2 regions of the Glutamicibacter halophytocola genome follow, and region 1 is predicted to be linked to the other one. Evidence: riboswitches for the same ligand, from Rfam matches in the RefSeq annotation. Region 1 holds a riboswitch; the other holds the start of a gene.
The links. A riboswitch is a leader RNA that binds a small molecule or an ion and turns the genes downstream of it on or off. The one in region 1 is predicted to bind S-adenosylmethionine.

Region 1 (3,867 bases):
GCGCCAGTGCCGGTCCAGGTTGCAGATGACGCTGGTCGAGGATGCGCCCAGGCCGTCAAAGAGCTTGCTGGTGGCACCGATGACGAGTGGCTGGACGATGGTTTGCGCCCGGTTGGCTGCCAGTTCGCAGACCGCATAGCGTTCCTCGTCGTTGAGCCCCGGATCCACCAGTGCGGCTTCGACTTCAAGGACGGCGCCGATCACGACCGAGTCCGCGGCGAAGGATTCTGCGGACACCTCGCCGACCAGTTGCAACACCTGTGGTTCGCGGTGCACCGGAACGCCGGTGCCGGTGGTGAAGATGCGGGTGCGGTTCTGCACCGAAATGCGCAGGTCATTCAGGGCCGCCCGGGCGATACCTGCCTGCACGGCCATGAGCACCAGCTGGAAGATCGCCGCTTCGGAGTCGTTGCTCTGCTGCGGCATGAACGTGTCCACCGGGACCTGGTGGAACTCTGTGGTTCCGGTGCCGGTGAGCCCCTGGCCAAAGCCATCCCAGTCATCAAGGATCTTGACGCCGCTGTGCTGGGTGGAGACTACCGCGATCTGGCGCCCGGGCAGTTCCGGGTGGGCCACGGCCACGGTGGTCCAGTCGGCAAAAATGGTGCCGGTGCAGTAGTACTTTTCACCGTCCACCAGCCAGCGGCCATCAACCTGGCTCACCTTGGTGTTCAGCGTACCCAGGGCATTGCCACCGCGTTCGGTGTAGGCGTTGCCGACAATTTGCCCGGCGGCGATGCGGGCGGTCCACTTGCTGCGCAGCTTTTGGTCGTCGAGGACCAGCACGTTTTCCACGAACGCGATATGCGCGCGCCACAGCTGGCCGACATGCGAGTCGGCTTCGGACAGCTCGATGAGCAAGCGGAACACGTCGACCAGGCGCGCGCCGTATCCGCCCTCGGCAACCGGGATGCGCAGTGCGCCGAAACGTTCGCGGTTGAGCAGGCCTACTTGCTCGAAGGGCAGAACGCGGTTGCGGTCGCGGTCCTTGGCGGTGCTGGCGATTTGCGCGAAGACCGGACGGAAGATTTCAGCCAGCCGGTCGTATTGCTCATCCGCGCCGGGGCCGGGGGTGACCTTGAGCAGTTGCCGCGTGGGCAGCTGCTCTTCGAAGTCGTCTAGTCCCATGGCGCTAGCCTGCGAAGGATCGCTGAGATGGTTGAAGTCCAAACCGGAGGTGTTTGGCAACTCGCCAAATGACATTAAAAGTCCTCAATTCTTTCCATCGGTCCTGGCGGTAGCACCGTCTCCCTTTTCGGGTGGTTGCTGCGGCGTCGTCGAGCCAGATCTCTCAGCCGCTCTGGATGGGTCGTCATTCATTTGTAGCCGTAATAAACCGATGCATCCAAGCCACGAAGTCACATTTCGACCTTGGGCGGTTCCGAGATGACCGGCAGGTTGAACAGCTAATGGCGCATCATGCCGAAGATGAATTGCCCATATTCGCCCATTATCGATCAAACCGGCATTCAATGAAATAAATAACGAAATATCCCGCGCATGTGGCACAGTTATCGAAGATTTTTCATGTTACGCAAGATTTGCATTCAATTCCTTCGAAACCCTGTAATAGACGTGTAACCATCCCGAGCGGCCGAGAGATCTGGCTCAGTGACACCGCAGCAACCACCTATGGAGGACACCTTCCATAGGCCGGTGCTACCGCCAGGACCGATGGAGATGATCATGGCACTGTGCTTTGCGCAGCCTCAAATGCAGTACCCGGGCCTCGCATCCATGGCGCTGGGCGCCGGCCTCGCCAATTTCTCGCGCAGATTCGCCACCACGGCACAGAGCCGCACCGCGCTTTCAGGCTCGCAGCCGCAACGGGCTATGGGCAAAGACAGGCAATTCGCCTCGGCCAAGAACCTCCAGGGCACAAGCAACAGCTGGCCTTCCTCGGAATACTTGCCGTTGCCCTGCTCGCTGCCTCCGAACGCCGCGCCATAAAAGCCCCGGGCCCGAGGGCACTAGCGATCAAGTACCAAACCAGCCACCGAATAGACACTCCAAGGAATACTCTGTAATGACCATCGAATCGGCACCAACCTCTGCATTTGCCTCAGAGGAAGCACGCCAAGCATTCTGGGACGACGCGGCACGCCTCCTTGATTGGGACACCAGCTGGCATACCACCAGCCAGATCCTCCCAGCTGACCCGGAAGCCAAGCGCGGACCGCAGATCTCCTGGTATCTGGGTGGCAAGCTCAATGCCGCGGTGAACTGCGCCGACCGGCATGTGGCCGCCGGCCGCGGAGACAAGGTCGCACTGTATTTCGAGGGCGAACCCGGCGACCGGGTGGCCGTCACCTACAAGAACCTGCAAGAACGCATCAGCCAGGCCGCCCACGCTTTGGAATCCTTGGGCGTGGCCAAAGGCGACCGCGTGGTCATCTACCTTCCGGTCCTCATCGAAACCGTCGTCATCACGCTGGCCTGCGCCCGCATCGGCGCCGTCCACTCGCTGGTCTTCGGCGGATTCTCTGCCGAAGCGTTGAAGTTCCGCGTGGAAGACACGAAGGCCAAGGTGCTGGTGACCACCGATGGCCAATTCCGCCGCGGCACCTCGGTGCCTGTCAAGGACAATGCCGACGAAGCGGTCTCCGGCGAGAATGAAATCGAAAAAGTGCTGGTCATTCGACGCACCGGCGATCAGATCCCGTGGACCGAAGGCCGCGACGTCTGGTGGCACGATGTTGTCGACACCCAGCCCACCGAACATGAAGCGCAGTTCTTCGACTCCGAAACTCCGCTGTTCATCATGTACACCTCCGGAACCACCGGACAGCCCAAGGGCCTGGTGCACACCACCGGTGGCTACCTGACCCAGGCTGCCGCCAGCTACAACATGCTCTTCGCCAACCCGGATGCCTCCCAGCGCGAGAATGACGTGCACTGGTGCACCGCGGACCTGGCATGGATCACGGCCCACACCTATGAGATCTATGGACCGCTATCCAACGGCGTCACCCAGGTGATTTATGAAGGCGTGCCCAACGCGCCGCATCCCGGACGCCACTTCGAAGTCGTCGAACGCTACAAGGTCACCAGCTACTACACGGCCCCGACCTTGGTCCGCTCGTTGATGGGCTGGTTCCCCGAGGGCATTCCCAAATCCTACGACCTGTCCTCCATCAACGTCGGCGGCACCGTTGGCGAAGCCGTTAACCCGGAGGCCTGGCGGTGGCTGCGCGAACAGCTTGGCCGTGATACCCCGGCAGGCATTCCGATGGTGGATACCTGGTGGCAGTCCGAGTCCGGGGCGACGGTCCTCTCCCCTTTGCCGACCGACGACTACTTCAAGCCAGGTTGCGCCGCCCGTGCCCTGCCGGGCGTTTCCGTGGATATCGTTGATGCCCAGGGACAGCGAGTTGAGCCCAATACCCAGGGCAATATTGTCATCACCCGCACCGGCCCGTCCATGGCGCGCACGGTATGGGGCAACCCTGAACGCTACTACACCAGCTACTGGGAGAAGTACGTCCAGCAAGGCTGGTTCCTCGCCGGCGATGGGGCACGTTTTGACGAGGATGGAGATATTTTCATCCTGGGCCGCACCGATGACGTGATCAATATTTCCGGGCACCGGTTATCGACCATTGAAATCGAGTCTGCGCTGGTCACCAACTCCGGTGTCGTCGAGGCCGGCGTCTGCCCCACCCCGGATGCAAAAACCGGACATGCGGCCACCGCCTTCGTGGTGCCCCTGGACAAGTCGCTGATTGGCGAAAACCCTGATGAGCAGCTCGCCGCGCGCCAGGCACAATTCATAGCTGAGCTTCGTTCCACGGTAGCCACCCAGATAGGCCCGATTGCCAAGCCGCGCGATGTGCTGCTGGTACCGGATGTTCCCAAAACCCGTTCGGG
Region 2 (3,867 bases), 340 kb from region 1:
AATTGATTACCCGGGCCGGCTATGGCGTGGCCACTGGCGGGGGACCGGGAGCCATGGAAGCTGCCAATGCCGGGGCATGGCTGGCAGGCTACCAGCAAAAGGATCTCAACCTTGCCCTGGAAATGCTCGCCGAACAGCCCGACGCCATTCACCAGCGCACCGGATGGGCCAGGACCGCGCTCGCCGTCAAGGATCGTTTCCCCAGCTCGCAGCAGTCATTGGGGGTGCCTACATGGTTTTACGGCCACGAACCGCCAAATCTTTTTGCCACGAAGATCGCAAAGTTCTTCGCCAACTCCATCCGCGAGGCAATTCTCCTGGAGCAGTCCAATGGCGGGCTGATTGTCTTGCCCGGATCCGCCGGCACGGTTCAGGAGATCTTCCAGGATGCCTGCGAAAACTACTATGCCACCGGCGCCCGGGTGGTTCCCATGGTCCTGTTCGGCCGTGAATACTGGACCAGGACCCTGCCGGTGTGGCCGCTGCTCCAGGCGCTAGCCGCCGATCGGGTGATGGGAGAAAAGATTGCCCTGGTGGACACCGCGGCCGAGGCGATGGAGTTCATCAGCTCCATGAGCACGCTGCGCCGGCGCACACGCTGGTAGCGCCCCCAAGCAAATGACCCCGCGGCATCAGATGATGCCGCGGGGTCATGGGCGATTGAAGCCGAGCCAACAGCCGGTCATGCCACCTGCACGTCGAAGAGCAGGCCCAGGCAGTAGGTGACCGCTGCGGCGCCCCATCCAATGGCCAGCTGGCGCAGGCCGCGCTTGAGCGGCGAGGCTCCGGAGAGCAGGCCGACGATGGCTCCGGTGATCATCAAGGCGATCCCCACCAGGATCACGGAGATGGCCACGGCCGCCAAGCCGCCGAGACCGAAGATATAGGGCAGGATCGGGATGATGGCGCCGGAAGCGAAGAGGCAGAAGGAAGTGGCTGCCGCGCCGGTGGCCGAGCCGAGCTCTTCGTGTTCGTTTTCCAATTCCTCTGCGCGTTCCTCGGGGTTCAGCGAGAAGGCGGGGTTGCAATCACAGGTGAAAAGCCCCATGCGTTCTGCGGCGCGGTGTTCGGCATCTTCATCGCTCATGCCGCGGGCCTTGTAGATCAGCACCAGCTCGTTGGACGCCAAATCGAGGTTGGGTGCTGCCGTCAGCGTCACCTGGGTGGGCCGTGAAGCGGTGAGAAGCTCGCGCTGGGACCGCACGGAGACGAATTCGCCGGCCGCCATGGATAGCGCTCCGGCCAAGAGCCCGGCGATGCCGGAAAAGAGCACGAAGGTGGAGGATACCCCGGTGGCGCCGATGCCCATGATCAGGGCGAGGTTGGAGACCAGGCCGTCATTCGCGCCAAAAACCGCGGCGCGGAAGTTGCCCGAGAGCTGAGCCCGGCCGGCGGTGGCCAGTGCGCGGACTACTTCTTCATGCACCTGTTCGTCGGCGGCCATTTGCGCGGTCGCGTCCTTGTCGTCGCGGTACGGCGAATTGCTCTCGGAGCGCTGTGCCATGGCCAGCACGAAGACCGAGCCGAAATTGCGGGCCAAGAAGCGCAAGATCGTGCGGCGCAATGATGGGCGGACCGGCTTGGCGTGTTCGCCCAGCTTGGCCCGCCAGTGCGCCTCATGCCGCGCTTCGGCTTCGGCGAGTCCCAGCAGGATCTGCCTTTCCTGCCCGGATTTCTTCTGGGCCAGGGTGCGGTAGATGGCGCCTTCGGCGACTTCATCGGCCAGGTATTTTCGCCAGCGCTGGACTTGGGCACGGGTAGGTTCGGTTGCTGACTGGTTCGACATCACGAAAACAGCTCTCTTGGCAGGTCGAATTTCTTGTCGAAACTCGGTGAACGGGTCAGCTACCGATTTTAGTAAGGGGATGGGGCGTTGGGAATTTGGCAAGGCTAAAAGCGGCGTTGCGCCCCTGCGGTTCCCCTGCGGCGGCAACGCCCAGGAGCAGCTGGGAAGTTTCCGGATCGAAGACCGGGCGGCGTGCGCAGCGGGCCAGGAGCTGTTCGAGCAGAATTGGATCGCCGACGTAGCAGATATGCCAGAGTCCGTGGACCTTGAATTGCACTTGGCCGGTTCGGCGGTCGACGATGGGCAGGACGGAATAGGCCATGTGATGCGCTCTCGCTGTGTTCTTGCCCGAGCACAGTGTGTGAACGGACCGCTTCTTCATCCGAACCACCCATGAATCTGGGGTTGGTGCACGGCCAGTCGGAGCTTGGCGCCGTGTCTCGTGAAGCAACACTTGTGATGCTACCGCCTGCGCTGTCCGCGATGAAGGCCTGTTCCGTAATATGACCTGGGCTCCTGGCTACTGGTGGTCATCACCGATGGCGAGGCGGTTGATCGATTCGAACTGCTGGGCCCATTGCGCTGCGGAATAGTCCGGGAGGTTGGGCGCTTCGGGGCGCAAGCCGGTGAAGCCATCAAGCTGTTCGCGCACGATGTCGAGGTGGCCGGCGTGCCGGGAGGTTTCCGCGATCATGTGCACCATGAGATGTTCCAGCGTGGTGTGCCGGCGGCGGATCCACCAGGGCACTTCGACGGGAGCGCTGAGCGGCAAAGCCCTGATGCCAGCATCCGAGAAGGCGGTTGACTCCCGGTACAGCTCGATAATCCCGCTGGCGCTGAAGCGGGCCGGCGGCAGGAAGTCGGCCTGCGGGTCATCGGCATCCAGAAGCTCTTGGATATAGGGGTCATCCACTGTGCGGCCGAGGCATTGGGCAAAATACCCGTACTCGGTGATGGCCAGGTGGTGGACGACGCCGAGGATGTGCGTTCCGGTGGGCGTCAGCGGTTTGCGTGCCAGCTGTGCGCTCAGCCCCTGGGCCTTGTAGATGACTGCGTCGCGCGCGTCGGAGAGATATTCCTGGAGCAGTTCCTTGCTGTGATCCATGATCAGAGTCTAGCCAGCGTGTGGGGATCTGGAGCGCGGAACGTGTGGGACACGGCATATTTGCAGGACTCGCGCTATGCTCTGTTTACTATTGGTAAACTTGCCGCCGCAGCCTTTTCGGAGCGCCCCTTTGGCTGCTGGCGTGCCGCAACAAGCGAAGTGATGGAGCGAAAGCATGAAGACCCTGCCCGTGGAATCAAGCGGTGCCGCGATCAATATCGGTTCGCGGTTGCGCGGGGTGCGCCAGCGGCAGCGAATGACCATCGACCAGGTCGCTGAGCTGTCTGGGCTGACCAAGGGCTTCCTCTCGCGTGTTGAGCGAGATCTCACCAGCCCCTCGGTCTCCACGCTGCTGAAATTGTGCGAGGTGCTCGGCATCGAGGTGGGCACGCTATTTGAAGTGCCCGAAACCATGCTGGTGCGGCTGGAAGAAGCGCCGCGGGTGTCGCTGGGCGGGGAGGGGATCACCGAGCAGCTGGTGACGCCGCGCAGCGAGAAGCGCGTGCAGATGATCCGAGCCGAAATCGCTCCCAAGGGCTCCGGCGAAGCCGAGCTGTATTCGGTGGACTGCGAGTTGGAAGTGCTCCATGTGATCGCCGGGAAATTCACCCTCGTGCTGCCCGAGCAGCGTGTTGAGCTCCAGGCCGGGGACACCATGACCTTTCCCGGGCGCGAGCCGCACAGCTGGGAAAACGAGTCCGATGAGGCAGCCCTGGTGACCTGGACCTTGATCCTCTAGCTTCAAGCGCTCCTTTTCGTTGCGGTGCTGTGGAGCGCGTATTCTAAAAAGGTGTGCTCGGCGTGCGCACACAGTGCGGTGATCGATGGGAGTGGCGTGAGGACTAGCGAGGATACTGGCGCACGGGATCAGCTTCGCTGCATCAGCTGGTGGGCTTCGGTGCTTGTCGGACTTCTTGCCGGCACGACCCTGACGTGGATCCGCACGCAGCGCAATTTCTTTTTCATCGGGGCGGTT

Region 2: linked by a shared signal. The riboswitch ahead of AOZ07_RS03445 (hypothetical protein) and the one ahead of AOZ07_RS19215 (hypothetical protein) in region 1 are both predicted to bind S-adenosylmethionine.

The regions. Positions count from the first base shown of each region.
Region 1 is NZ_CP012750.1:373,484-377,350, reverse strand. Features, by position in the region: gene AOZ07_RS01730 (acyl-CoA dehydrogenase family protein) at 1-1,203, opposite strand, end outside; SAM riboswitch class I at 1,220-1,311, opposite strand; SAM riboswitch class I at 1,579-1,681, shown strand; gene AOZ07_RS19215 (hypothetical protein) at 1,687-1,950, shown strand; partial or broken gene acs (acetate--CoA ligase) at 2,003-3,867, shown strand, end outside.
Region 2 is NZ_CP012750.1:718,202-722,068, forward strand. Features, by position in the region: gene AOZ07_RS03435 (LOG family protein) at 1-605, shown strand, start outside; gene AOZ07_RS03440 (VIT1/CCC1 transporter family protein) at 683-1,786, opposite strand; gene AOZ07_RS03445 (hypothetical protein) at 1,842-2,108, opposite strand; SAM riboswitch class IV at 2,122-2,234, opposite strand; gene AOZ07_RS03450 (DinB family protein) at 2,307-2,891, opposite strand; gene AOZ07_RS03455 (helix-turn-helix domain-containing protein) at 3,067-3,630, shown strand; gene AOZ07_RS03460 (hypothetical protein) at 3,727-3,867, shown strand, end outside.